Regions from separate parts of the Clostridium lamae genome, predicted to be linked through region 1. Evidence: a T-box and tRNA genes for the amino acid it is inferred to sense, from the RefSeq annotation. Region 1 holds a T-box; the other holds one or more tRNA genes.

Region 1 (12,907 bases):
AGAAAATAAGGAACTTTTACAGATAGGTCATTCTCAAGGGGATAGAAATTTAAGAGAGTCAATTAACAATTACTTAAGGTTTTCTAGAGGAGTTAATACTAATATAGATAATATAATTATAGGGGCTGGAAGTGAGTATTTATTTCAAATAATTATAAATATATTAGGGAGAGAAAAAGTGTTTTCTGTAGAGGAACCTGGATATTATAAAGTTAAAAAAATATTAAAAGTAAATGGTATAAATCCAGTTGCAATACCAATTGATAATTATGGAGTAGATATTAATAATTTAAGGGAAAGCAACTCAGAAGTAATTCATATAACTCCTTCTCATCAATTTCCCACAGGAGTTATTATGCCTATTAATAGAAGAATTCAAATTTTAAATTGGGCAAATGAAGATAGTAAAAGATATATAATAGAAGATGATTATGATAGTGAGTTTAGATTTGAAGGAAGACCGATACCAGCTTTACAGAGTTTAGATAGTAAAGGGAAGGTTATATATTTAGGAACATTTTCAAAGTGCTTTTCACCATCAGAAAGAATAGCTTATATGGTATTACCAGATAAATTAATGAAGATATATAAGGAAGACTTTAGTTTTTTAGCTTGCACTGTGTCTAGGACTACGCAACAAGCTTTAGTAAGGTTTATAGAAGAGGGGCACTTTGAAAGACACCTAAATAAAATGAGGAATATTTATAGAAGAAAGAGAGAATTTTTAGTATCTTTGATAAAAAAGCACCTAAATAATACTGAGATTATTGGAACTAACTCTGGACTACATTTATTACTAAAAGTTAATAATGGAATGAGCGAAAAAGAGCTTATTATGTCAGCAGAAGAAAAAGGCATTAGGATATTAGGATTATCAAATTCTTATTTAAATAATTTTGAAGAAAGTAAAACTGTATTTTTAGGATATGCTAATTTGAAGTATGATGAAATAGAAGAAGCAATAATAATATTAAAAGAAGCATGGAATTTATAATAAATCTTTAGGAGATAATATAGGTATTAAATTTAGAGGAGAATGTATATGGCCTATATAAATTTTAAAGAGGAAGTTTCAGTAGCTAAAGATCAATTAAAAAAACGCATTAATAATAATAAAAAAATATTTGGAAAATTATTAGAGCATAAAGAAGATGTATATTCGGAATATATTCCAAATGAAAAGTATAGTTTTAAAGAACATAAAGAATTAGTTTTAGGAGGAGGTCATCCTAAAAAAGAAGATGAATTTAAAGAAGTTAAAGATGCAGATATAGTTTGTTCTAAGTTTATTAAATGTAGATTTTCTAATATAAAATTCACAAACTGTAGATTTATTGGTTGCTATTTTGAAGAATGTGAATTAATGGGTGGAGGAGTAGTTTTTCAAGATTGTATTTTTTTCAAGCAGGATAGAGATGCTAAACCAAATTTAAATAAAGAAGATAACCTTTCCTGTGAATTTAATGATTGTAAGGTATATGCCAAGTTTATAAATTGCACATTAGAATATATTATTTTCAACAAATGTATTTTAAATACTACTAATTTTGAATTAAGTGATATGAGTAATGGAATGATATTTGATTCAACCTTAAGTATGATAATTATTTCTGATACTAATCTATCAGGAACCAAAATAGTAAATACATATATTGAAGATTTGGAGTTTAGAGATAAGTATAAAAGTAAATTAGATGAAAAAACTTTTTTTGATAAGATAAAGTTTAGAAAAAGAAATAGAGATGAATACGAAGGAATATATACAGTTTATGAAAATATAGCTGATAAATTTAAAGATAATAATTTGAAAAATAATTTTGGAGAATATTATTTTTTATGCAGAAAAGCTCAAAGAAAGGTTCTAAAACCTATTCCTAAGATTACGTCAACAATTAGTTTATTAAGCTGTGGATACGGAGAAAGACCAATGTATGCTGTATATTTTTCTTTGTTTATAGTTTTTCTATTTTCTATATTGTATTTAATTTTTGGAATAAAGGTAAATGAAGAGTTAATTACATATGACAATATGAATAATTTAAGTGAATTAAGAAAAATTCTAAAAGACTATAATGAATCACTAAATCTAAGCGTTGGAATGTTTGCAGGGGTAGGACTTAATGAAGCGCAGCCATCTCCAAGATCTTATATGCTAAGTAATATAGAAATGTTAATTGGCGTATTAATGACAGGAATTGGAACGGGAGCACTGGTAAAGAAAATAGTTAGGTAATGCTTCGCAAATGAAAAAATGAAAGAATGAAAGAATGAAATAATGAAAAATGAAAGAATTGAGAAAGTGATAAGTTATAATGAATAGTTAAGGGAAGAGCATCAAAAAGTTTTAAATATTATGGAAAGTGTATTAGAAAATAAGTCTATGGATTTCAAAATCTATAGACTTATTTTTTTAATTATTTTTCTTCATATCTTTATAAATATCATTTAATAATAAAGGCATCTCTTTACTATCACCTGTCACAAGCATCCAAATACCTACTAATGGCAACATTAATATTAAAATTTACCTTTAGTATTTCATCATAGAGTACAAATGAGTTATTGTTTAACATTGCGTACCAAGTATTAGTTTCTAATTTGATTCTATTGACTTAATTTCATCTGTGCTCTGACCATATCAGCAACTTCGTAAAACCAACTGTACATATCTTCTGGCTTTAGTGACATTAACCTATCAATATCAACAATTATTGTTTTATCTTTAATAGATGTAACCTCATAAAATAGCTGTGAATTAAGAATATCAATACTACTAATTTTTTCCCACTCTTGAATATCCATTTCCCCTTTTTCTATCAATAATTTAAAGGTATCAAAGAAGTATTTTTGCATGAAGTTTACCTTTAAATCATTTATTCCTGTAAATTTTTTATCTATTTCAGACCATAGCTCTGAAATAGCTTGTTGCCTTGTAATAAGGCTCTGCAAATCAAAGTTTCCTGTTGAAAATATTTTTATAAGTACATCATTCCAATTCTCAGGTTTCCACTCTAAAGTCTTACTCATGTGAACAAGCCATTTATCATGTGGAATATATTCTTTATTTAAAATAAATAATGCACTTATTAACGGCTTTAATGAATTGTTTAGCATAAAATGCCCTTGTATTATATCATTACGATTTATCCATATATCCCCTGCCAAACGATAATTCCACCATGCATCAAACATAAGTCCCTCTGCTTGAGCAATGTTTATTGGTAGAGATAACTTTTGTTTGATGAACTCAGATACTTTATTTGCAGGGTCATAAATAATTTTTGCATAAGATAAATCCCATAATGCCACCATATCATAACTTCGATTTAAAACCTCATTAAAATCTTCAATTTTTATATCATAAAGATATCCATTGATTTTTGTAATGCCAAGCGGAACGGGTGTTTTTGTTTTTTTATATTTCTGATATTGCTCTTGTGATAAGAAAATTACGATGTCAATTTCAGATAGATAATCTGCATATCCGCGGGACAATCCACCATCTAACATAATACCTACAATATCGTCAAAAGCTAAAAATTTATTCATACATTTATTTAATTCATTCAGTAATTCTTCAATATTGTTTTCACTATCAATATTAACAAAAGGTCTTTTCATGACATCTCCTTAAAAAATATAATAATATTAAGTCTATAATTTAATACTAGATTTCATTAAAATATTTACATCATTGACCATTTTTATTCTTAAAAAACACTATTATACACACTATGAAAAGAACAGTAATAATAAATATACATATACTTACTAAAGTGAATTTATTACTCTGTCTTGTCTTTAAATCCTTTTAATAGAATTTTTAATTTATACAGTTTTTTCTTTCTTAAAATAGGTATAAATTCCGCTAATGAATAGTAAGGCAGATGACAATACTATAACTTCAGGGCTTTTAACAAAGAAGGAATACGGTAAAAATACTAGAGCACATACTATTTCTCTAATTCCTCTTTTCTTATTTCTAAGTAAAAATGCAATTATTCCAATTATAGATAAACATATAATAAGTTTTATAATCAATATACTTCCCCCTTATTTTATTCTAATAATGTTAATTTGTAATTCAAGATTGAAAGCTAATGGCACCGAATATTGGGAAAACTACTAAAATGAATATTATCATGATTAAAGAAACTATTTTTCCAATCTTAGCTCCAAAGTTATTTTTATATTTGTATCCTAAAATAAAAGCTGGTATAAAAAATATAAGTGAATATATTACTGTATAATGTAAGCCTGTGTTGCCATTAGACCAAGGCTTTAATCCTATATAGTTTAATATAACATCTCCATAACACAGATTATCTCCAAAAGAAAAAGAAAATAAAATACCAATAATAGATAGCAATAAGGAAATAGAACCTAATCCTATTTTTTTATTATTTAAGATCAATATTAATACCTCCATGAAATAGTTATTTAATAAGATAATAACACTATTTTCAAATATATTCCATTTATTTCTATATAGAGGTTTTATCTTAGAATCATAAGAAATAACTTAATTCTTTAGGGGGAAAGTAAGATGATTTAAAAGAGAAATATATTATTGTTTTTCGATAAAAATATATTGAAAAAGGTTTCTTTTGATGATAGTATATATCTATGAAGTAGGAGGGATTATATGGAAATGAAAAATGAAAAAAACTTATCTAAGGTATTATCTGTAATTCTAAATATTACTATTATTTTGGGAATAATTCTTTCAGGGTTACTTGTATATGATACTTTTATAAAAAAAGGAATTGAAGAAGTAATAATTAGTAAAGGTATAATAATATCATTATTAGTAATAGGAGTAAGTAGCTTATTTTATGTAGTTTTTATGTTAAAGGGTATAATAAACACACTGGTAAAGGGAGATCCCTTTGTTAGAGATAATGTAGTTGCCTTTAAAAAAATATCTGTAGCTTGTTTGATTATATCATCATGTTACTTAATAAATTTATTTATAAACTCAAATTTTAAGGAGTTTAAGTTTATTTATGTAGATAATATGGGAATACATACCGATATGGAAGTATTTATATTTTTATTTGCAGCGGCATTTATATATATTTTAGCCAAGGTTTTTGATAAAGCTGTATCCTTTAAAGAGGAAAATGATTTAACTATATGATAAGGAGAATAACATGGGAATAGTAGTGAATTTAGATGTTATGATGGCAAAGAGAAAAATTTCTTTAAATGAGTTAGCAGAGAGAGTTGGAATTACAAATGCAAATCTTTCTATATTAAAAAATAATAAGGCTAAGGCAGTTAGATTTTCAACCTTAGAGGCTATTTGCAAAGAACTAAATTGTCAGCCAGGAGATATATTAGAATATGTAGATGAATAATGGAGGTGTAATAATGGTCAACGTTGTATCATTAGTCTTAATGAAGGCAGAAAAGATACTTTTACTAAAGAGAACAAAAAATAGATTACCAATTATCGCTATGAATGATAATGAAACTCCAGAAAAATGTATTGAAAGATGGACTAAAGATAATATAGAAATAGGAACATCAAAATTAATAAAAATTGAAAAAAACTTTAAAATTGACAATTATAATATTAGTTTAATTTTTATAGATACAACTAATACTGAAGTTAACATTTTTAATGAAGAATTAGTATTTGAAGATTGTAAGTATACAAGTAACATTAATAAGGTTGAAGAAGAGTTATTGATAAATGTAGTTAAGAAGTGTAATTTAATAAATTATAGATCTTTAGCTATTGAGTCATTATCAAAAACTTATAATATTAACAATAAACCTTCTTTAAGAAATCCATTTATGGAATTAGAAAAGGGAAGGATGAACAATAAGAAAGCTTTAAATCTTATAGTTTTATCATTACTTGTAGGAGCTTTATTTTCAATATTTGTATTTAACTACTTAGGAGTTTCAGTTCCTATTATTATTGGTTTAATGGTTATTCTATTTATAAATATCGTGGGAATTAGAAACAAAAGCTTTTTAGGATTCTTTTTTGTTGCTGCAAGTATTATTCTTTCATTAACTTATGGCATATTTACCAATGAAGTATTTAGGTTTTTAAATTTAATAGTTATTCCAATAAGCTTATTTTCAGGATTTTTATTATTAACTTATAATAATATACAATTTAAGCTGGTTAATTTTATAGTTGCTTTCTTTGAATTAATTGTTGGTCAGTCTATAGAAAATACTTCAAAGCTTTCAGTTGAGTTAAAAGAGAGATTTGGAAACGTAGATAGAGAAAAGAAAAATGGGTATTCTAAGCATATATTAAAGGGGATATTAATCTCTATACCTTTAGTTATAGTTTTACTGATGTTACTTTCAGGAGCAGATGAGGTATTCAGTTATTATTTATCAAATATTTGGGAATACATTAATATAGAAAATATTTTTGATTTTGTTATTAGAGTTATTATAGCTATGGCAGTAATGTTTTTAGTTTATGGATTAAACTATACATTATCATCTACTAAGGTTAAAAAAGTAAATAATAAAGGTTTTAATAGAACTTTTAATGCAACTACAATAGTTACTATTTTAGTTTCAATAATTTTAATATACTTAGTATTTACTAAGATACAAGTTTCATATCTATATTTAAACAAGGAACTACCGGCAGATGTTACTTTCGCAGATTATGCAAGAAGTGGATTCTTCCAATTAGTATTTTTAGTAGTTCTAGATCTTATTATGATAATATCTATTAAGCTAAAAACTATTGTTAATAGTTCAAGAACAAATAATGTTTTAAATATTGTTTATAGTATAATCACAGTTTTAACTATAAATATGGGAGTAGCTGCAATATATAAGATGAATTTATATATTGGGGAATTTGGATACACAAGACTTAGGATTTTAGTTCAAGCATTTACAGTGTTCTTATGTATATCACTTGTATTTCTTCTATTATTTATATGGAGAGAAAATAATTTATTTAAGCCTATTGCAATAGTGGCTATGGCTATATATTTAGCTTTAAATTATGGTAATATAGATAATTTTATTGCAAAGGAAAATATTAAGCTTATAAATCAAAGAGAAGAAATAGATTTGTGGTATCTTTCAAAGCTATCCTTAGATGCAAGAGATGCTATTGAAGAGGGTAGAAAAAGTGGCTTAGTTAGTATGGAATATTATAATCTATGGCTTAGAAAAATAGTTACAACTGATCATTGGTATGAGTATAACTATTATAATAATGAAATATCAAAATAGGGAGAGTAGTTTGAAATGGAGAGAAGCGGAAAAGTATATAGTGCCATTTCTACAATTTTAATTTAGGAGCTGCTACGGCAGCTCCTATTTTTATATTATATTTAGTTTTAATTTTAGTTGTAATACTCTTAAAACAGCTTCATTTATAACTTCTTCTTTTATGTCGCCATTATTTACAGCTTCAATAACCGTAGGAATTTGAATATTATAATCTGAAGAAATAATTAAATCATTTCCAGCGTTTACTGCAAATATTACAGAATTAACTTCACCTATATATTCTTTTATTGCATCCATTTGTAAGTCATCTGTCATTATTACTCCATCAAATCCTAAATCATTTCTAATAATATCATGAACAGGTTTAGATAAAGAAGCAGGAAGTGTCTCATCTATTGAACTAATAATATTATGAGATACTAAAATACTATCGGCACCTGCATCTATACCAGCTTTAAAGGGAATAAAATCATTATTAATAAAGCTCTCGTAACTTCTGTTATCAACTGACATACCTGAATGAGTATCTAAATTACTTCCATAACCAGGGAAATGTTTTAATGCTGAACCCATATTATTTTTTTGCATAGTTTCCACTACAGTTCTTATATAAGTAGCTGTCTCATCAGCACTTTTTCCAAAGGTTCTTGGATAAATATAATCATTAGGATCAGTTGAAATATCACAAACTGGAGCTAAGTTCATATTAATTCCAATAGAATTTAATAGTTCTGCTTTTTCTTTGGTATCGCTAATAATTAATGGATATCCACCTTCATTATATAGATCCTGTGGTGAGTAAAATGGAACAGCCCTAAATTCAGGATACCAGCTTAATCTATTAACAATTCCGCCTTCTTCATCTATTGCCATAATCATATTGATATTTGAGTTTTCTTGATAGAGTTTAATGGTAGAAGATAAGCTGTCCTTAGTTTCTCCTTGTATATTTGCATCGAATAATATAAAACCACCAACTTTATATTTATTAATGTCATCTAATGCAGTTTCACTATTACATCTAATCAGAAACATTTGTCCAACTTTTTCTTCAAGTGACATATTAAATAATAGCTCTTTTGCTTTTACTAAGTTACTATCTTCAGTTGATGGATTATCTGGTGTATTTGAATTGTCATCTGGGTTATTTGAATTATCATTGTCGATAATTGAGTCAGAATTATCTTCTCCAGTAGGAGGTTCATTTGTTTTTCTAGAATCAGAATATTTATAGCCTATGAAAAAAGAAACTATAAATAATAAAATAATAGAAAAGACTAAAACTAATTTTTTCATAATATGTCTCCAATACTAATAAAATTTAATAAAGAATTACAATAAAATCTTAACTTTACCTTGAATATATAATAAGTAATATTATTTTAAATTAAAGTTAGTTTTAGAACCTTATATTAATAATTATAACTATATTATATGCATATATACATAATTGGACAAATTTTATTACACATCTATAATATCTATATATTAAATTATAAGTCAAAATTAAAGATTTCACCTAATTATGATTGCTTTATATAATAATATTAATTAATACTTTTTAAAAGTGAGGTATATGAGTAGTTTAATTCTTTATATATTAACATTTATCTTTTTTATAATATCATATAAAAAAGATAAGGAAAAAACAAAAAAAGCATTATTAAAAGGATGTAAGTCAATAGAAAATATACTTCCTCAATTTCTAGGAATAATTTTAATTGTAGGATTAACCTTAGCAATATTAAATCCAGAAACAATAGCACGCATAATTGGAAGTAATAGTGGTATTTCAGGAGTATTTTTATCTGCAATTTTAGGAAGTATTGCAATGATGCCTACCTTTGTAGCATTTTCTACAGGTGATATGCTATTAAAAAATGGAGCTGGTATAGCACAAGTCACCGCTCTTATATCAACACTTACCTTAATTGGAATAATTAGTATTCCCTTGGAAATGAAATATATAGGTAAAAGAGCAGCTATCTATAGAAACATATTAGCTTTTGTTTTTTCAATCATAGTAGCATTTTTCGTGGAAATGGTGGTGACAATGATATGATAAAAACTTTAGCAAAAAGATATTCCTTTTTTATTACTTTCCTTATAGTAATGATAATTATAACAGTTTTTAATAAAGACTTAGGAATTAAATCATTTAGTATAGCTTCATCAAGTTTTAGGCAAATGCTTGAAATAGTTCCTCCAATAATGCTAATGCTTGGGCTTATAGATGTATGGATTTCAAGAGAAACTATGATGAAATATATGGGAGATAATTCAGGGATAAAAGGAGTTTCTCTTGCAATGCTGATAGGATCAATAGCAGCTGGACCTATGTATGCAGCTTTTCCTTTTACAAAGGTTCTTCTTAAAAAAGGTGTTAAATTTAGTAATATAATAATATTTATGAATGCTTGGTGTGTAACTAAAATATCTACATTGATGTTTGAGTTTTCTTCATTAGGATATAAATTTACTTTAGCAAGGCTTCTTATTGATATTCCAGGAGTAATTATTATGGGATATTTAGTTCAATTTTTAATGCCAAAGGATGAGTTAGATAGACTTTATAAGGAGAATTTAGACTAAGAAGTAATGTTGTTAAATGAATAATATAAAATTATTTACAAAAACTAAATGTATAGTTATAATGTTTATGACAAAGCATAAATAATAAGCTATGAAAGAGAAAAGTAGATAGATAATCATTTTACAGAGATTTAAGCATAGGTGGAAGCTTAAAATTTGATGCTATTGAATGAAGCTCTGGAGCTATAAACTGAAACTGCATTATTAAATTGCAAGTAAGTTTATGGGATTCTCCCCTTAAAGAGATTGAGTGGATTAATTTTTAATTAATCAATTTAGGTGGTAACGCGGAAATTTAGTCTTTCGTCCTAATATTTATAGGATGAAGGGCTTTTTTATTTATAATTAAAAACAAACGGAAGGAAGATAAATATGAGTTTAGAAAAATTAGCAGAATTAATATTCCCTAATATTGATAAGACACCAGAAGATTATATTGCAAAATATCCAAAAAGAAATTTAAAAGAAGGTGCTGTAGTTACAAGATATGCACCATCACCAACTGGATTCCAACACATCGGTGGAGTTTTTGCCGCATTAATTAATGAAAGATTAGCAAGCCAAACAGGTGGAGTATTCTATTTAAGAATAGAAGATACTGACCAAAAAAGAGAAGTTGCAGGTGCTATAGAAGATACTATTCAAACTATGCATAACTTCGGTATGGATTTTAACGAAGGTATGACTGGAGATAATACTTCAAAAGGAGAATATGGTCCATATAGACAAAGTGAAAGAGCTGATATATACAGAGCTTTTGCTAAAGATTTAATTAAGAAGGGATTAGCTTACCCAGCTTTTGATACACCAGAAGAGTTAGCAGAACTTAGAGAAAGACAAACAGCTGAAAAAATAACTCCAGGATACTATGGAGAATATGCTAAGGATAGAAATTTAACTGCTGAAGAAGCTATGGAAAAAATAAATAATGGAGAAGCTTACATAATTAGATTTAAGTCACCAGGAAATATAGAAAATAGAGTAGAATTCCAAGACTTAATTAAGGGTGATATAAGCTTCCCTGAAAATAATCAAGATATAGTTATAATTAAGGGTGATGGACTTCCAACTTATCACTTTGCACACGTTGTAGATGACTCTTTAATGAGAACTACTCATGTTATAAGAGGAGAAGAATGGTTATCTTCATTACCAATACACGTTCAATTATTTGATGTATTAGGTTTAGAAAGACCAAACTATGCTCATATTCCAACAATAATGAAGAATGATAATGGTTCTAAGAGAAAATTATCTAAGAGAAAAGATGCAGAAGCTGCAGTTTCATACTACAAAGAAGTTGGATACCCTGTTCAATCAGTTGTTGAATACTTATTAAACATAGTAAATTCTACTTTTGAAGAGTGGAGAGCAGAAAATCCTACAGTAGATTATCATGAATTTGAAGTAGCTTTAGATAAGATGAGTAAATCAGGTGCATTATTTGATATAGTTAAATTAAATGATGTAAGTAAAGAAGTTATCTGTAAGATGAAAGCTGATAAGGTTTATGAATTATATACTGAATGGGCTAAGGATTTCGATAAAGAAATGTATGACTTAGTAACTGCAAATGAAGAAATGTCTAAGGAAATCTTTAATATAGATAAAGAAGGTCCAAAGCCAAGAAAAGACTTTGCTAAATGGGATGAAGTAAGAGGAAAAGTAGATTATTTCTATGATGAATTATTCAATAAGGAAACAGCAGAAAATGTTGAACTTCCAAAGACTTTAAGCTTAGAAAATGCAAAAGAAGTAATAAAAGTATATAAAGATAAATTTAATTTTAATTCAGGAAGTCAAGAAGCTTGGTTTGAAGAGTTAAAAGTTATTGGAGCAGAGCTTGGATACTGTGCTAACAGAAAAGAATACAAAGCAAATCCAGATGCATTTAAGGGAATGATTTCTGATGTTGCTGGAGCTGTAAGAGCAGCTTTATCTCATAGAAGCAACACTCCTGATCTTTATACTATTATGCAAATATTAGGTGAAGACAAAGTAAGATCTAGATTTGAAGCATTTTTAAATATATAAGATAAGGGTCGTTGCACAATGCACAATGCATAATTGATAATGCATAATTAATGTAAAAACTACTGAAAGTAGTTTTGAAAATTAAGGGGCTATCACATTAGCAGATAAAAAATCTGTTAAAGATAAGATAGCTCCTTTATTTTTTATTAAAAAGGAGCTATGCACTAATTATTAGCGTGACAGTAACTTATTTATTAATTTAAGCAATTAATAAAATAGTTAGTTGAAAGTTGGATATAATTATAGAGTACGGAAAATAAAAATTTTTATTTAATAGTTGAAATCATTTTAGATTATTATGTAAAATAAATATATCATAATGAAAAGGAGTTCAGTTTATGGAAAATTATAATGCTGTATTAGAATGTTTTGAAAAGAATGATGAGGCAATGAATGCCACTGCAGTTGCAGAAAAAACAGGCATAGACAAAAAAGAAGTATCTAAGGTAATGGATAAACTTAAAAAGGAAGAAAAGATTTATTCACCAAAAAGATGCTACTGGCAAATAAAGAGATAAGTAATAGGTAAGAAGTAAGAAGTAAGAAGTAAGAGGGAATAAGTAAGAGCTTAGATTGAAATTTCACTTGGGGTGAAATTTCTTTTTTTAGATTTAATTTCAAAATAAAATTTATATTGGTGATTAAAAAATAAATAAAGTACTTTTTAATCACCAACATATTAAATTACTGAGTATTCTTTTTAGATGAAGTTCCTATTATTAAAGTGGGTACTATAGCGATAACTGAAGTAATGATAATATTATCCCAAAAAGTTCTTATATAGTATTCATTAAGTTTTTGCATTATAGTAACATTCTCAACCCAATGAATTGCTACACCAATATTAGATTTTAAATAACCTACAATTGGATATAGTATTATTAATGAAATAATAAAAGTGATAATTCTCTTTTTATTTATGAGCATAATTATTTCCTCCATTAATTACTATAAATTAAATACTTACATTTTAATTTACCTTCGATTCAAGATTATTGATAAAAAAATATAATTTTCAATTAGTAAGATTTACATTTATTAAAGGATAATCTTT
Region 2 (18,714 bases), on a different contig from region 1:
TTAAGAGGGTTAGGGGCCGATACAATAGAAGTTAAAAAGATGTTTATGGATAATCTTGAAGACTATTTAGTAATAGCTGATACAATAAAATCGGCTCAGGTACAAGATAATGTAGCTATAGCTATAGCACCAAAAGAAGTGAAAAAATCATTTATGGCTGCAAGAGCGGCTGACGAATTACTAAACATATCTGGAATCAATGTATGCTTCGTATTAATTGAAATGAATAATAGTATAGTAATTAGTGGCAGATCTATAGGAGAGTATAACGTACAAGTAATACTTGAAGAATTAGGTGGCGGTGGCCATATGAATATGGCAGGAGCACAATTGAGTAACATTTCAGTAGAAGAAGCTAAAAAAATACTTAAAAAATCGATAGAAAAACATTTGAAGGTTGGTGAATAACATGAAGGTAATATTATTACAAGATGTTAAGAAATTAGGTAAAAAAGGTGATGTTATAGAAGCATCAGATGGATATGCAAGAAACTTTTTATTTCCTAGGAAATTAGCAGAGGAAGCAACTACTGCAAATATGCATGTATTAAATGCTAAAAAGGAAAATGAAAGAAAGAAAAAATTAGCTGAAATTGAAGCTGCTCAAAAATTAGCTTCTGAATTAAAAGGAAAAGAAGTTAAGATAGAAGCAAAAGGGAATAATGGGAGATTATTTGGTGCTATAACAAGTAAGGATGTAGCAGAATTAATTAATAAAGAATATAAGTTATCAGTAGATAAGAAGAAAATTGTTATGGATACAATAAAGGTTGCAGGTAGTTATGATATAGAAATTAAACTATATCCAGAGGTGTCTACTAAGATGAAAGTAACTATTGTAGAGCAATCATAAGGAGGACTAAGTTTGAAGACTTACGATGAAACAAACATAGAAAGTTTATTAGACAGTGAGTTATCTTTAGATGCACAAGCAAATGTGATAAATCAAATATTAAATAATGTATTAGATGAGGGAGCCGTAAGAGCTAGAATCGTAAGATTTAAACTACAAAAATATATAAACTCTACTAATATATGTGAAAGAATATATGCTTTAAACGTAATAGCATCAGATGGAAAAGGAGAAAAAGTAGTTCCAAGTCAAGATGAATTACGTGGTGTATTAGAAGATACAATTTACTATATATCAGAAAATATAGCAAGAAAGTATGTACAAAATAAAATTGAGACAAAAGTTGAGAAAGCCCTTCAAGAAAGACAAGATAAATTTATGGATGATATAAAATTATCTATAATAAGAAAGCAAAAGGGGCCTGAGAGTTCGAAGACTTCTAAGAAATTAGAAAGATTAGAAGAATTAGATGCAAAAAAGATAAATAAGAATGTTATGAGTCTTTTAAGACCAGAGACTTTTGAAGAAATTGTTGGTCAAGAAAGAGCAATAAAATCTTTAATTTCTAAGATGTCATCACCATATCCACAACATATAATTTTATATGGACCACCTGGGGTTGGTAAAACTTCAGCTGCAAGACTTGCTTTAGAAGAAGCAAAAAAATTAAGATTTACACCTTTTGATGAAGAATCAAAATTTGTTGAGGTAGATGGTACTACATTAAGATGGGATCCAAGAGAAATCACTAACCCATTATTAGGATCAGTTCATGATCCAATTTATCAAGGAAGTAAAAAAGATTTAGCAGAAGTTGGGGTTCCAGAGCCGAAGACAGGGCTAGTAACAGAAGCTCATGGTGGAGTTCTATTTATAGATGAAATAGGAGAATTAGATGATATTCTTCAAAATAAGTTGCTAAAGGTTTTAGAAGATAAGAGAGTTGAATATTCATCTTCATATTATGATCCAGATGATGAAAATACTCCAGGATATGTAAAGTATCTTTTTGAAAAGGGAGCTCCTGCAGATTTTGTATTAATTGGAGCAACTACTAAAGATCCAGGGAAAATAAATCCTGCTTTAAGATCTAGATGTACAGAGGTGTACTTCGAACCATTATCAGCATCAGATATTACTGGAATAATTGAAAATGCGGCTAAAAAACTAAATGTAAGTCTAGAAGATGGTGTTGCAGAACTTATTAGTAGATATACTATCGAGGGTAGAAAAGCTGTGAATATATTGGCTGATGCATATGGATATTCATTATATAATTCTAATGAAGAAAGCAATTTAATTACATTGAAAGATGTAGAAGAGGTTATATCCATAGGAAGATATGTTCCATTTGAAACAGTTCATGATGTAGAGAATTATGAAATAGGTCACACTTATGGATTAGGTGTAAGTGGATTCTTAGGATCAACTTTGGAAATCGAAGCTGTAGCTTTCGAGTCAAAGAAGCCAGGAATGGGTACTGTTAAATTCAATGATACTGCAGGAACTATGGCAAAGGATTCTGTATTTAACGCTGCATCAGTAATTAGAAGAATTACTGATAAGGATATTAAGGACTATGATATTCATGTAAATGTCGTTGGTGGAGGAAGAATTGATGGACCATCTGCTGGTGCAGCAATAACAATTTCAATAATTAGTGCATTATTAGAAAAGCCAATAAGACAAGATGTAGCAATAACTGGAGAAATATCTTTAAGAGGAAATATTAAAGCCGTAGGTGGAATCTTTGAAAAAATTTATGGAGCAAGAAGAAAAGGAATAAAACTTGTTGTTATTCCTAAAGAAAATGAAAAGGAAATTCCATTAAATTTAAATGATATAGAAGTTAAGGCTATAAGTAAAATTGAAGAGTTAATGGATATAGTATTTGAAAAATAAAGATATTTAAATTATATGCTGATAAATATTATTTTGAGTTTCCTAGAGTTGGGAAGAATAAGCAATCAATATAATACTTATCAGCTTTTTTCTATTAATAAATTTTGATATAATATATTTATTATGAAAGGAAGGAGGTTACAAATTGGATACACCAATTATGAGAAGTTTACCTCAAAGTTTAGAAGCTGAACAATCTGTTATTGGAGCAATGATAATAGATAAGAGTGCAATAGCAAAAGCTTTAGAAAAATTAAAAGAGGAAGATTTTTATAGGGATGGTCATAAGGTTATATTTAAGGCTATTAGAGAGATGTTCTCTAAAGATATGGCTGTTGATCTTGTAACCTTATTAGAATATTTAAAATCAACAGATGGTTTAGAAAAAGCAGGTGGAGTAACTTATATATCAGAAGTAAGTTCATCTGTAATTACGACAGCGAATCTAGAAGCATATATATCAATAGTAGAAGATAAGTCAACTTTAAGAAAATTGATTAGATCTGCAACCAGTATAATAGAAGAAAGTTATAATAAGCAAGATAAGGTAGAAGAGGTTTTAGATCTAGCTCAAAAAAAGATATTTGATTTAGCTGAAAAGCAAGGATCTAATGATTATGAACCTTTATCAAATGTATTAGAAAGAGGTTTCTTAGAAATTGAGAGGCTATTTAATAATAAAGGATCTATCACTGGAGTAGGATCTGGAATAAGAGATTTAGATGCAAAGACTTCAGGATTCCAAAAGGGTGATATGGTACTTATCGCAGCTAGACCTTCTATGGGAAAAACAACATTTTCGTTAAATATTGCAGAAAATGCTGCATTAAGAGAAGGAAAAAGCGTAGTTATTTTCTCTCTGGAAATGTCGAAGGAGCAGTTAGCATATAAATTACTTTGTTCAGAAGCAAATGTAGATATGTTAAAACTTAGAACAGGTAATTTAGATGATGATGACTGGGAGAGAATTGCAAGAGCTACTGGTCCTTTATCTAAGGCCAGGATATACATAGATGATACTGCAGGTCTTAGCGTAATGGAAATGAGATCAAAATGCAGAAAAATAAAGATGGAACATGGTATAGATATGATATTAATTGACTATCTTCAATTAATGAGTGGTAGCTCAGGCAGTGAAAGTAGACAACAAGAGGTTTCAGAAATATCTAGATCTATAAAAGCTTTAGCAAAAGAAATGGAATGCCCTGTTATAGCCTTATCACAGCTATCACGTGCCCCTGAGCAAAGAGCAGACCATAGACCTATGCTTTCTGACCTGAGAGAATCTGGGTCAATTGAGCAGGATGCTGACGTTGTTATGTTCTTATATAGAGATGAATACTATAATAAAGAAACTGAAGAAAAAAATATAGGTGAATGTATAATAGCAAAACAAAGAAACGGTCCAGTTGGAACAGTTAAGATGGCATGGATTGGTGCTCATAGTAAATTTGCTAATTTAGAACTAGTATATAAGGAATAATAAGAGGGTGCTGTATCAAATTAAAAATATTGATACAGCCCATTCTTTTAACTTTTAAGAATTTTAAGATATATATAGTTAGCTTGTACTGAATTTTGGAGAGTGTCTATATCCACTTTATTTAAGTATAAAATTCTTTTAAATTTAAATAAGTCATTATACTTATTTTTTAAGGAGAGGTTTAAAATAAGAAAGTTATTTATGTATTTTAAAATTATTTCTTCTTTAGTTAAGTCTTGAAGAAATATATATATATCATAAAAACTATTTTTATCTATGACTTTTATAATAGGGTCTTTATTTTTCTTAAATGATTTAAATTCTATTATATTATTATTCATAACTATCCCTCCTTATAATTAGTTTGCAATTTATTAATAAAGATATCCTATGAGTATAATGGTGGAGTTTATAAATTATAAATAATTAAGAAATTTATTTACAATAAATATTATTAAGGAAGTGAAGGTAATGAATAAAAAAATAGGTTTTATAGGCTGCGGAAACATGGGAAAAGCAATTCTTACAGGAATTTTATCTTCTAATAAAGTATCTAAAGAGAATATTTTTATTTCTACCAAAAGTGAAAATTCTAGAAAAAATATAGAAAATGAATTTAAAATAAAGGCAACATTAGATAGTAAAGAAGTGGCAAAATTTTCAGATATATTATTTTTAGCAATTAAGCCAAATATTTTTAAGGATGTATTATTAGATATTAAAGATAGTATTAGTAAGAATACTATAATTATATCTATTGCTGCTGGAGTATATATAGCTAATATGGAAGAATGGCTTGGAGAAAATTATAAGATAGTTAGAACTATGCCAAATACTCCAGCACTAGTTGGTGAGGCAATTTCAGCTATTTGTCCTAATAAAAACATAAGAGAAGATGAATTAGAGGAAGTTTGCGACATATTTAATATGTTTGGAAAGTGTGAAATATTAGAAGAAAAATACTTCCATGGATTTATTGCACTTTGTGGATCTTCACCAGCATATGTATTTATGTTTATTGAAGCAATGGCAGACGCAGCTGTAAAACTTGGAATCCCAAGAAATAAAGCTTATAAGATGGCAGAACAAGCTATTTTAGGATCTGCAAAACTTGCCTTAGAAACTGGAAAGCACCCAGGTGAATTAAAGGATATGGTGTGTTCACCAGCAGGTACAACAATAGAAGCGGTAATAGAACTTGAGAATTCTGGATTTAGAAGTTCTATAATTAGAGCACTAGAAAAGTGTGCTGATAAATCTAAAAACATGTAGTTTATGATAAATAGCAGAGTGCTTATTCCGTCGCTTCGCTCCAAGTCAACACACTCTGCTATTTATCATAATAGAACTGAAGGAAATAATACCTCAATGCTTCGGTATTATGAAATCTCTTATGACCTCGGATTGGCTCCAAGTCAACACACTCTGCTATCAGTATAGTGATATTTTAAAGTTTTGATACTCCTGTTTTAATGGCAGCCTCTTTAACTGCATTAGCAACTGCTTTTTGAACATTTAGATCAAAAGCTTTTGGAAGTATATAATCGTAATTTAGGTCTTCTTCTTTGACAGAACTTGCAATTGCATAAGCAGCTGCAATTTTCATCTCTTCGTTAATTTCTCTTGCTCTAACATCTAGAGCTCCTCTAAATATTCCTGGAAAAGCTAAAACGTTATTAACTTGATTTGGAAAATCTGATCTTCCTGTTCCGATAATTTTTATTCCAGCTTCTTTCGCAATGTCAGGGAAAATTTCAGGAGTTGGATTTGCCATAGCAAATACTATTGCATCCTTATTCATAGTAAGAGCCATCTCTTTAGTAACTAAATTTGGGGCTGATACACCTATGAATACATCTGAATTTATCAATGCATCTTTTAACTCGCCTTTAATATTATCCTTATTAGTAATCATGGATAATTCTTTCATAGCTGAATTAAGATTTTCTTTATCCTTATCTATTATTCCATCCTTATCACAGATAATTATGTTCTTTGCACCAAAAGAAATAAGTAATTTACATATTGCAGTTCCAGCAGAACCAGCACCATTTATAATAATTTTTATATCTTTAATATTTTTTTTCACAAGTTTTAAAGCATTTATTAATCCTGATAAAACAACTATAGCAGTGCCATGTTGATCATCATGAAAAACAGGTATATCTAATCTTTCTTTAAGTCTTTTTTCTATTTCAAAGCATCTAGGTGCAGATATATCTTCAAGGTTTATTCCGCCTAGTGATGGAGATATTCTTATAATTGTTTCAACTATCTCATCTACGTTTTTAGTATCTAAAACTAGTGGAAAAGCATCAACATCTGCAAACTCCTTAAATAGTATTGATTTTCCCTCCATAACTGGAAGTGAAGCTAATGGCCCAATATCTCCTAGACCTAAAACGGCAGTTCCATCTGAAATAACAGCTACAGTGTTCCATTTTCTAGTATAGGTATAAGCCTTTTCTGGATCTTTATGTATTTCTCTACATGGTTCGGCCACTCCAGGGGTATAGGCTAAGCTTAAGTCCTTTTCATTAGTAATACTACAGTTAGATTTAATTTGGTATTTACCTCTTAATTCTTTATGATATTTTAGAGATTCATCGTATATATTCATAAAAATACTCCTTTAAGTACATATTCACATACTAATTATACGAATTATATTAAAACATTGCAAAAAAATATTCGCAAATTAGTTGAAAGTTTAATTCTACTTTGTTAATATTGTATTTGATGATTAATTTATATTAATTTTAAAAATAAGGGCTTGCAAGTCCTTAGGTTGGGAGGCAATTTAATGTCAGCATTTGTTGTTTTAGGAGCACAATGGGGAGATGAAGGAAAAGGTAAGATGACTGATTACTTAGCTGAAGAGGCAGAAGTAATAGTTAGATTCCAAGGTGGAAATAATGCAGGTCATACTGTTGAAGTAGGTGACAAGCAATATAAACTTCACTTAATACCATCAGGAATATTATATGATAATAAGTTAAATATTATTGGTAATGGAGTTGTTGTTGATCCAAAAGCTTTATTTACTGAAATAGATTATTTAGAAGGCGAAGGAGTTAGTGTAACGCCAAATAAACTTATTGTTAGTGATAGAGCTCATGTTATAATGCCTTACCATAAGGTATTAGATAAACTAAAGGAAAAAGCAAGAGGAAAAAATGATATAGGAACAACAGGTAAAGGAATTGGACCTTGTTATACAGATAAGTTTGAAAGATCTGGAATTAGGATCTGTGATCTTATAGATGAAGAAGTATTTAAAGAAAAACTTAAAGAAAATATTCAAGCTAAGAATAAATACATAGTAAATGTCCTTGATGGAGAGCCATTAAACTATGATGAAATATTAAAGGAATATTTAGAACTTGCAGAAAGATTAAGACCATATGTTCAAGATACGTCTGTAAGACTATATAATGAAATAAAGGAAGATAAAACTGTGTTATTTGAAGGAGCACAAGGAATGCTTCTTGATATAGATTTTGGAACATATCCATATGTAACTTCATCAAATACAACTGCATGCGGAGTTGCTAGTGGATCTGGTATCGGTCCAACTATGATTACTAATGCTGTAGGGATAGCAAAGGCATATACAACAAGAGTAGGTAAAGGACCTTTCCCAACTGAGTTAGATAATGAGATAGGTGAGTGGATTAGAGAAAAAGGCCATGAATATGGAGTTACTACAGGTAGATCAAGAAGATGTGGATGGCTTGATACAGTTATATTAAAGACAACTGTAAGAGTATCTGGATTAACATCTTTATGTGTTACTAAAATAGATACATTAGCTGGTCTTGAAAAATTAAAAATTTGCGTTGGATATAAGTTTGATGGAAAAGTTATAGATTACTTCCCAGCAAGCTTAAGTGATTTAGCAAAATGTGAACCAGTATATGAAGAATTTGAAGGATGGGGTGATGAAGTAGCAGAAGCTAGAAGCTACGATGAATTACCTGAAAATGCAAAGAAATATCTAAATAGAATTGAAGAGCTTACTGGAACTAAAATCTCAATAGTTGGTGTAGGTCCTAGAAGAGATCAAACAATTAGAGTGACAAAAGAACTTTAAAAGAAATATTGAATTATATAAGTTGTATCAGATAGATTTTATCTAAACTGATGCAACTTTTTTATATTATATTGTGAAAATTAAGTATTAGAAGTAGTACTAATAACTAACAAAAAATATCACTTAATAAGAATTTTTGACTGAAAAGAGAAAATGTGGTAAAATATACTAAAAAATAATTGTAAATGAGGAGTGACAGTTATGGCTATATTTAAGAAAATTACAAATGATAATACATTAGAAAAGAAAAAATATAGAAATAAGGAGTTAACTTTAGCAATGGCGTTAGGTGCTACTGTTGGGTTATTGACTGGAATTGCTGTAAACTCTAAATCAGATAAAATAGACAAAATAATAAAAAAAATTAAAAATAAAAGTATTGAATATATAGATGATGGAAAAAACAAAATAGAAGATTTATTAAAAGAAAAATAGTGGAGACATAGTATATATAAAGTAAAAATAGTGGATTTAATAAAGAATAGGAGGTTACGTAAATGGGATTTTTAAGATGGTTAGGCGGATTTGTAGTAGCTTTTTGGTTAATAGGTCTACTATTTAAAATAGGTGGAGGTTTAATACACATATTACTATTTGTGGCAGCGATAGTTTTTATTGCAGATTTTATATCTAGAAAAGTTAATTAACAATAAATGTATAGTATATTACTAATAAAAGTGTTGTATATATTTTATAGATATATACAACACTTTTTTATGAAAAATAAAATTGATATTTTTTTAGTTAATGAATAGTATTGAAAAATAATTATAAAATAGTAAATTATTGTGATAAAATGTATATATATAGAAATATAATAGTTAGGGGTGATTATATGGAAGAGAGAAAAAGTAACTTATTAATAACTGAAATTATATCTAGATCTTTTAATTTATGTACGTCTAATTTTCTTGAAATTCTTAAGGTTATAGGAATTTTTATAGCACCAGCACTTATATTACCGATAATATTATTTTCCACATTAGTTGCAACAATTTTACTTGGTACATCTATGTATTATACAAATTCATTTTTAGATACTATGATTACAAGTATAGGAGTAGGAACAATAGTATTAATATTTTTAATATCTATTATCTCAGGGATTCTATCGGGATTTGGTTATTTAGTAATAACTAAGATATTAGATGATGCAAACAAAGGAAATGAAGTTAGTTGGAAATCAGCAACTAAATATGTATGGAATAAAAAGTGGAGTGCACTAGGCTTAAACATACTAGTGTGGCTTATGTTCGTTATAGGGATGATTGTATTAATGATTCTAATGGGAATACTATCAGTAGTAACATTAGGAATAGCAACTATTATTCTAATACCTTTATTTATAGCTATACTTATGGTAGCTGGGCCATTAGCATCTTTATTTAATTCAACATTCTTAGTAAATGAGTTAGACGCTATAGATTCAATAAGAGAAACTTTTCTTTTATTTAGAAAAGGCTACTTCTGGTCAACAATTGGGAGGTTAGCGGCTTTATCTGGTATTTTAATAGGAGTATGGCTATTACTACTATTACTTAGCTTTATCCCTTTAATAGGATTTATAGTAATCATTATTGCACAAATAGTAATTGCAATATATGTTTCTGCTTATTTAAACGTATTTGTTTTAGATAGAACTAAGCCAAGTATAGATAACTTTGGGGGAGATTATCTAAATGAGAATTCAGATGATAATTTTATAGATCCAATTAATTAGAATTTATTATGAAAATAGTTTGAATATTATATTAGGGCTCTGTAGTAATACAGAGTTTTAATGTTTATTTATTAGGAGGCATTTTATGGGAAAATCTTATGAAAAAGAATACGAATTACATTATTATGATGTAGACAAGAATCTAAAGGGGAATATGTCAACAATAATAAATATCTTATCTGATATAGGAACGAAACAATCTGAAGAGCTAGGGTCAGGTATGAATGAGCTAATTAAAAGAAATATGACTTGGGTCTTTTATAATTATCATATAAAGATATTTAGGGAGCCTATGTATGGAGAAAAGCTAAGTGTAAAAACAGAACCTGTGGGATTCAAAAAGTTTTATGCTTTAAGAGATTATGAGATTAAAGATAGTAATGGAAATATTATAGTAAATGCAAAGGCAATATTTTTATTAATTAATTTGGAAAAGCGAAGAATGATGAGAATTCCAGAGGATCAATATAAGGTATATGGTGCTCAAGGTGATATGAAAGAAGAATTTAGTCTTCCAAGGCTTGAATTACTTGATGAATTTAAGTATATGGATACATTTAAAGTCAGATATAGCGAAATAGATTCAAATCAACATGTCAACAATACTAAATATATTGATTGGGCAATTGAAACTCTACCAGAAGAGATAGTAAATAATTATTCCTTACATGAAGTAAAGGTAACATTTGAAAAAGAATGTAAATATGGCGAGACTGTTAATGTATATACTGATGTAAGAGAAGGTGAAGGTGGGTCATTAATAACTATACATAAGATAGAAAATTTAGATAAGAAAGTTATAACTAAGATAATAGGATGCTGGAAGAAAGAAAATTAATATATTAAAGCAAGGAGCTGCCTAGGCAGCTCCTTAATTAAAAATGTAGAATTATTGATTCTACATTGTGCGACAGCACCTTATTTTTATTTATTATTAATGATATTAGATGCAATATTTTTAGCAACCATATGTCCTGAACTCCATGCCCATTGAAGATTAAAGCCACCACAATCTCCATCAACATCTAAAATTTCACCACAGAAGTATAAGTCTTTTACTAACTTAGATTCTAGTGTAGAAGAGTTTACTTCCTTTGTATTGACCCCTCCTATAGTAACTTGAGCTTGATTAAATCCATTAGTGTCAATACACTTAAATTTCCAAGATTTCAATATGTTAATTATGTCTCTTTTATTATTCCATTCCAACTCATAGCAAGGCATATGAAGATTTGATATGTTTGCTGATTTTAGGACTGTCGGAATTAATTTTTTATTTATTACTCCTACAAGGGAATCTATAACTGGTCTATGTGAAAACATAGCAAAATGACCTTCAAGGAAATTTTCTACATCACTGATTTCTTCATTAGGCATCATATCTACTAAAATTTCAACTTTTTTATTATTAATTAAAGCTTTTGAAGCATGACCAGATATTTGAAGGATTGGAGGTCCTGATATACCGTAGTCTGTAAATAGTATTTCTCCAAATTCTTTTCTTATAGCTTCACCATTTATTAATAAGGTAGCATAACCATCAAACTTTACACCAGAGATAGATTTTAAATAAGGATTATCCAATTTTAGCTGAACTATTCCTGGAGCAGTTTTAATAACTGTATGACCTAAAGATTTTGCTAAATTATATCCTGATCCATCGGAACCAGTTTTAACAGCAGATTTTCCTCCACAGGCCAAAATTAATTTATCACATGTGAATAACTTTTTTTCTTCATTACTTGTGGATAATTTAAAAGTTTTTCCCTTGTGGATATCTTTTACCTTGCAATCTGTGTATAAAGGTATACCTCTATCTTCTATTGCGAATCTTAATATATCTACTACTGAAGAGGCTTGAAGAGATTTAGGATACATTTTTCCGTTGGATAGTTCTATAATAGGAAGTCCTAAAGATAAGAAAAAGTTTTCTGTATCTTCAACTCCAAAACCAGATAAAACTTTAGAAAAAAATCCTGAATTCTCACTATGGTACGAAAAGAATGGAAAAGAAATAGTTCTATTAGAAATATTGCAACGTCCATTTCCAGTAGTTAATATTTTTTTGCCAATTCTATCAGTACCTTCTAGTATTGCAACATCTAAACCAAAATCTTTTGCAGTAATTGCAGCTATTAATCCTGATGCTCCTCCACCTATTATAATTAGATCATGATGAATCATAATAAAACTCCTTAAAAATAATATTTGTATTTAAATCTTATAAATAAAATTATAATATATTTATTGAAAATAATTAAGAAATTTAATTTAGATAAAAAGCAATAAATTTCTAGGTTTTAAGCCATTTTATTAGTGTGAATTTAAAATTTAAAAAAAAGTTGTGAAAAAGTGTTGACACTATATTAAAATTTATGTATTATAGTTAATGTGCTCGCCGACAGAAAGGCAAGTACGGGCGACAAACAAAAAGATATGGCTCCTTGGTCAAGCGGTCAAGACACCACCCTTTCACGGTGGTAACAGGGGTTCGATTCCCCTAGGAGTCACCATTATGGAAGCATAGCTCAGCTGGGAGAGCATCTGCCTTACAAGCAGAGGGTCACAGGTTCGATCCCTGTTGTTTCCACCATTTATATGGCTCAGTAGCTCAGTTGGTTAGAGTGCCGGCCTGTCACGCCGGAGGTCGAGGGTTCGAGCCCCTTCTGAGTCGCCACTTAAACTTAAGATAAATACGCTGGCATGGCTCAACGGTAGAGCAGCTGACTTGTAATCAGCAGGTTGTAGGTTCGATTCCTATTGCCAGCTCCAAAAGCTTTAGATTATTCTAAAGCTTTTTGTTTTTTTATTAGGATTTGTTTTAAACTAAAGTGGATAAATAAATTTATCCACTTTTGATTTGCAATAGTTTAAGATTATTCTGCATTTCTTTTTTTCATATAGATAACCATCCCTAATACTATAATAATAACAACACCTACTCCAATAAATAGAGGTGATATTTTAATAGCAAATATCATGGCCACTTTTCCCATAGAACTATCTCCTTCACAAGAATGTATAGGCATACAACATATTACAATTGTGTACTAATAGACATTTTATTATACATTTATTTGGAATATAATTTTATTGTGGATAGAAATAATATAGCCTGTTGAAAAAATTAATAATTATCCAGACTAAAATAAAGAAGAGCCTTTTATTAAGTATTCATAATATTAAAATTAATTTATGCTTTAGAATTTTTGCATTTAATAAAAAAGCATCACCTCATATTAAGGCGATGCTTTTCATAATTCCTAAAATAGAGAGGAATTATTTCATTCAGTGTAAAAGAGAGAGAATCATTATATTACGGCGACTTGGAGCTTGCGACGGAGTCCGAAATGTAATACTTATCTCTTTGCTATCTTCTTTTTAAATTAAGTTGAATTCTTATATCTTCAGTGTAAAACTTATAAAGTTTGAAGTTCCCTAAAAGTCTTGAAGAAATTCTTTCAGTATAAGTTGTTCTTATATCAGGTAATGATAAGTTTGTTGATATAAGCATTTTCTTTTTTTTAAGAAGTTTTTTATTTAATAAATTAAAAAATTCAGTTGTTGTAAAATCTGTTATTTGTTCAGCACCTAAATCATCTATTATTAATAAATCACAGTTTATTAATATATTCTCTAAATCAGAATTATTTTCGAATTTGATTTCTTTTAAATTACTCATAAGTTCATCTACGGTTCTATAGATTACTAAGAAACCATCATCAAGAAGTTCCTTTGCAATACAGCAACTTAAAAATGTCTTTCCTGTTCCTGAGTCACCATAAAAAAGTAGATTATCAGTTGAAGCGCTAAATTTAGGTATATAATCTTCTCTAACAAATCTAAGTATGTTTTCAATATTTTTTCTAGGAGAGAATCTATCAGCTTCATTTAATTTATGACTAGAAAATAAGGATAGATTAAAGTTATTAAAATTATTAACTAATAGAGTATCCCTTAAATCTGAGTTCTTATAATAAAGGTGAACTAATTTTTTCCTATAACAAGGGCACCTATGTACACCTATATAGCCTTCATCTTTACACTTTTGGCATCTATAATGTAAGTTTAAATAATCAGCATCATAACCATTCTCTACTAATGATTCAGTCTTTTTAACCCTTAAGTCAGTTATCTCATCCTTATATTTTTGAAGTGTTTTTTCATCAATCCCTTTTAGTATAGATAATGAGATACCTACGGATTTTTTTTGAATCAAGCTGTCTAATTCCAATATTTCTGGGTGATGCTCTTCTATTTCTTTACGTCTTTTTATTAAATTATTTTCTTCTTCGGCTCTAATATTTTCATATATTAAGGCTAATTCTTTTTCATACTTTTTAATCATCAGTATCCCATCCTAACAATTTCTTTTCTAAATCATCATAATCATAATCTCTACCTTTAAAGTTATCAAACCTTAATTTTGGTTTATTAGTATTCTTAGGATTATTATAAACTTTTTTAGAAGAATTTTTATAACTAGCGTCTTTTTTCTCTATATCTTGTAATGTTCTTAAATTATCTTTATTCCAGCTTGATAAAATACCATCAATATATTTGAAGTCTGCTCTATTTAATCTTTGGAAACAAATATCACAAGCTTTCTTTATTATATCGAGAGAATAATTATAGGTTGTGGTCCACTTTTCGAGCATATCTTCTTGTGGCTTCATAATATCTGAATTTCGAATGCCTAAGAATTTAAGAATTTCTCTATAAGTTCCCCATTTATCTTCAGTTTTTCTTATGTAGTTTTGAGCGTCATCTATAGTTTTGATATTCATTTCATTCCAAGCTATTGCAACTTTTTCTATATATCTAAAATTAGTTTTACCTTTAGATGCACAATATTCAATTAATATTAGTATTAATTCATAAGAAAAATTAAAATCTTTTTTCCAACTAATATAAGTTTCGACCTCACTAGGGGATAGGGTTCTACCTAATAATTTACCTATATCCTTTAACATAGAGCTATTTGATGTATTAGTTAATTCCTCAACTAAGTTAAATTTTTCAACATTAGTAGTGGATTCATTAGATATATCTACAAATTCTATATGAAAATTCCCCATATTATCTATTGGTATTAATTTTATGATGCCTTCATCATTCCAATAGTTAAGAGCATTTACTATATCTGATTCTAAAAGATTTAAGGATGTAGCTAAAACCGTGGCATTAACTCCGGGTTCACCAGTAAAATTGTATTTAAGCATTAAAAGATAGACCTTAACAAATTCACCTCTAGCCTTTGCCATATATCTTTCAATAAATATATTGCTAACAGGAGTAAATTTTAAAGGCTTTGACTTAAACATAAAAGTGCTCATATTTTCCTTTACCTTTCTAAAAGTATAGTTACATAAGTTCATTATATCAAAGTGAAGAAATAGCCTCAACAAAAGTAAATAATATAAATAGGAATATTATTTGAATAAATGGAAAAAATATTATATGTGTTGAATAAATAGAAAGGAGAATTTATGGATATAAAAGGTAGATCGGTAAGGCTAAATTTGGTATTCACTAAAGTTGCCTTACTAATAATCATAATAATTATTATAGTAAACATTAATTATTCTAAAGTTAGCGCAAAGATTAATGACAATTTAAATATTAACTTAAATAATAAAATTTATTCGGTATCTGATGAAATGTCTGATAATATTTTAGATAATCTGATGGTAGCACTAACAGGGAAAATAAATGCTTATGAAGTAATATTAGATAAAGATGTAATTGGATATACTGTCATAGAAAATGATTTGAATAATATAAAAAATATAGTTCTGAATAAATATATAGAAGAAAACAGTATAAGAGAGGATATGGTTAAGACATTTGATATTAAAGGCAACATTTCATTAAAAGAAGAAAGACTTGATGTAGGATTGCTTCAAACCAATGAAGAGTTAGCAGATGATATATATGAGTTATCTAAGAGAGATCCAGATAAGATTAAAATAAATATAAAATACTTAAAAGAAGAAGTAAACACTATAAAGCCATCAACTATAATAATTCCAACAGAAACATTATATTTAGGTGAATCTAAAATAGAAGAAGGCGTATATGGGACTAAAATAGATACTAAGGAAATTACAGTTGAGTCTGGCAAAATAACAGCTTCAAAAATTATAAAAGAAGATATAATAAGAGATCAAGTGAGTAAAAAAATTTATAGAGGAACCAAAAATCCATATGAATATGGGGTAGCCTTTTTAAGTCATCCTACTAGGGGGGGCTACATGACCTCTGGATATGGAGAAAGATGGAATTCGTTTCATAAGGGAATAGATATTGCTGGGGATATAGGTGATAATGTATTTGCGGCAATGGATGGAGAAGTTATTTATGCTGAATATAATGATGGTGGATATGGAAATTTGATTATTATTGAGCATGAAGATGATATGAATACATATTATGGTCATTTAAGTGAATATAACGTGAAATTAGGAGATAGAGTGAAAAAAGGTGATATAATTGGAAAGGTAGGAAATACTGGTTTTAGTACAGGGCCACATTTACACTTTGAGTTAAGAGTAGAAGATGAAGCAGTTGATCCTACAGAGTATATCGTTCAATAAATCATACATAATCAAAAGAACTCAAGCGGTATAAAGCTTGAGTTCTTATTTTAATATTAATTTAATGTTGATTTTCCCATCACCTTGGTAGTTATGAGGAATATCATCTAATTGCTCACAAGCCACTTTTAATATTGATGAAATATCCTTCGGCGTTAGATTTTTATCATTTTCATAAATTAATGCACAAATTCCAGCTATATAAGCAGCTGCTATTGATGTACCAGTAAAACTTTTATAAGATAAATCTAATTTTGATGGATATAATTTATTTCCGTCTCTTTCAGATATATAATTCACATCAGAGTTTAGTGAAATAATATCAACACAAGCTGCACATAGATTAGGCTTATTATCCTTTCTCGTAGAGCCTGTAGAAGAGTAGGTATAAGGTTTTATATTAGCTGTAGAATCATATCCTGAAACTGTTATACAACCATTGCAGAGAGCAAGGCCAGTAATAGATCCATCTAAGTTTCTATTACTACCACTTGGTATTATGCAGGTAATATTTTTGCTATTAATTAAAGAAACCATTGAATCAAATAATTTCTGTAAGAATATATTATAACCTAATAATTCAAAAGGGAGACATAGTACCTTAACAATGCCTTTTTCACCTTCAGTAGCAACTAACTGCATTGCATATAAAACATCTGAAAAGTATCCTTTACCTGTTTTATCAAAAGCTTTAAAGCAATATATTGTACTTTCAGGGGCTATGCCGTTATACATACCATTAGATCTTTTGCCATTACCAGCAATAATACCTGCTGTACAAGTTCCATGTCCATTATCGTCATATGGATAATGTAAATTATTAATTAAATCTATAAATAGGGATATTCTATTATATGGAGTTATTAAATCTTGGTGGGGGTAAACTCCAGAGTCTATTATTGCAACTCCAATTCCCTTACCTTTATTTCTATTTTTATTGGGTAGCCTAACTTTATTTGCAGTATTCACACTAATACCACATAAAAATAAGTATTCATCAAAACAAATATATTCAATTTCAGGATACTCTAAGAGCCGTTGTATGCCCTTAGCGTTTAATCTTGCTGATATTATCTTACAAGATTCTATGTGATTTATTAACTCACCCTTGTATGAAGATATTTTTTTTATTATACTATCTTGAAATCTCTTATATTTAATTAATATTCTATAGTTATTATATGGGTTTGACATTAAACATGCCTTTAAGTTTGCCTCTAATCTTCTACTTGAAGAAAACATATTATTCTCCTAAAATTGATCACAATATATATTATATTAAAAGGTATATTTTTGTTAATGTAATAAAATAAAAAGGATATAGATATTATATTCTTTGCGACCTCGCAGGCTCCAAGTCGCTAGAATATAATATCTATATCCTCATATACAGAAGGAAAGGAATTTATAAAAAATTAATCACAGGGTAATATTTTTATAAATTCCTAAAAAATAAAAAGAGAAGCTTTAGCCTCTCCATTTAAAGATTATTATTCCAATTATCATAATACCAATTCCAAGAAATTCTCTAAATCCAAATGTAACTCTCTCAGTTCCGAATAATCCAAAAGCATCTATTATTCCAGCAGAAGCTAATTGAGCTATTAATATTATACCGATACCTAGGGTAGCCCCCATGGAACCTATACTTTTCATTACAGTAAAAATTATTATAACTCCTAAAATTCCGCCTAATAAATAAAGTTTATTAACTTCTTTTACAGCTTTAAAATTTCCATTACCAAAAAAGATTAATATTATTAATGTAAAAATTAATGCCGAGCCTTGAACTATTACATTTGTTTCCCAAGTTCCAATCTTTTCTTCGAGTCTTGTGTTAAATATCCCCTGTAGTGTCATGGAAATTCCAGAAATAATAGCATATAGAATCGCTAACATTATATCACCTCGAAGATATTATTCCCTCTAGATAAAATAAATATTAAAAAACCTTCTATTAAACATAGAAGGCTTTCTTTTAATTCTTTAAAAAGGATTCTTTAATTTGAACTTCAGAATATCCTAATGTTACTCCTAAGCTTATGAAATCTTCAATAAGTGTTATAT

What was found. The T-box of region 1 lies ahead of gltX (glutamate--tRNA ligase). A T-box ahead of a tRNA ligase gene usually reads a tRNA of that ligase, here a tRNA-Glu.
Region 2: it encodes a tRNA-Glu, which carries the amino acid that the T-box ahead of gltX (glutamate--tRNA ligase) is inferred to sense. The anticodon was not compared.

The regions. Positions count from the first base shown of each region.
Region 1 is NZ_JASCQJ010000063.1:1,945-14,851, forward strand. It holds gene pdxR (MocR-like pyridoxine biosynthesis transcription factor PdxR) at 1-994, shown strand, start outside; gene QK892_RS17600 (pentapeptide repeat-containing protein) at 1,043-2,233, shown strand; gene QK892_RS17605 (hypothetical protein) at 2,605-3,621, opposite strand; gene QK892_RS17610 (hypothetical protein) at 3,829-4,041, opposite strand; gene QK892_RS17615 (hypothetical protein) at 4,085-4,414, opposite strand; gene QK892_RS17620 (DUF2975 domain-containing protein) at 4,646-5,140, shown strand; gene QK892_RS17625 (helix-turn-helix domain-containing protein) at 5,154-5,360, shown strand; gene QK892_RS17630 (DUF4153 domain-containing protein) at 5,374-7,227, shown strand; gene QK892_RS17635 (glycoside hydrolase family 3 protein) at 7,318-8,523, opposite strand; gene QK892_RS17640 (permease) at 8,804-9,289, shown strand; gene QK892_RS17645 (permease) at 9,286-9,819, shown strand; T-box leader at 9,902-10,133, shown strand; gene gltX (glutamate--tRNA ligase) at 10,192-11,853, shown strand; gene QK892_RS17655 (MarR family transcriptional regulator) at 12,192-12,371, shown strand; gene QK892_RS17660 (hypothetical protein) at 12,538-12,780, opposite strand.
Region 2 is NZ_JASCQJ010000012.1:47,351-66,064, reverse strand. It holds gene QK892_RS08170 (DHH family phosphoesterase) at 1-408, shown strand, start outside; gene rplI (50S ribosomal protein L9) at 410-853, shown strand; gene lonC (Lon family ATP-dependent protease) at 866-2,755, shown strand; gene QK892_RS08155 (replicative DNA helicase) at 2,901-4,238, shown strand; gene QK892_RS08150 (hypothetical protein) at 4,286-4,579, opposite strand; gene proC (pyrroline-5-carboxylate reductase) at 4,710-5,510, shown strand; gene QK892_RS08140 (NAD(P)-dependent malic enzyme) at 5,686-6,858, opposite strand; gene QK892_RS08135 (adenylosuccinate synthase) at 7,042-8,331, shown strand; gene QK892_RS08130 (hypothetical protein) at 8,533-8,766, shown strand; gene QK892_RS08125 (lmo0937 family membrane protein) at 8,829-8,978, shown strand; gene QK892_RS08120 (hypothetical protein) at 9,167-10,051, shown strand; gene QK892_RS08115 (acyl-[acyl-carrier-protein] thioesterase) at 10,137-10,889, shown strand; gene QK892_RS08110 (BaiN/RdsA family NAD(P)/FAD-dependent oxidoreductase) at 10,976-12,235, opposite strand; tRNA gene QK892_RS08105 (tRNA-Glu) at 12,490-12,564, shown strand; tRNA gene QK892_RS08100 (tRNA-Val) at 12,569-12,644, shown strand; tRNA gene QK892_RS08095 (tRNA-Asp) at 12,652-12,728, shown strand; tRNA gene QK892_RS08090 (tRNA-Thr) at 12,749-12,823, shown strand; gene QK892_RS08085 (ATP-binding protein) at 13,422-14,399, opposite strand; gene QK892_RS08080 (DnaD domain protein) at 14,392-15,387, opposite strand; gene QK892_RS08075 (M23 family metallopeptidase) at 15,541-16,647, shown strand; gene QK892_RS08070 (S8 family serine peptidase) at 16,693-17,889, opposite strand; gene QK892_RS08065 (DMT family transporter) at 18,115-18,546, opposite strand; gene QK892_RS08060 (dUTP diphosphatase) at 18,626-18,714, opposite strand, start outside.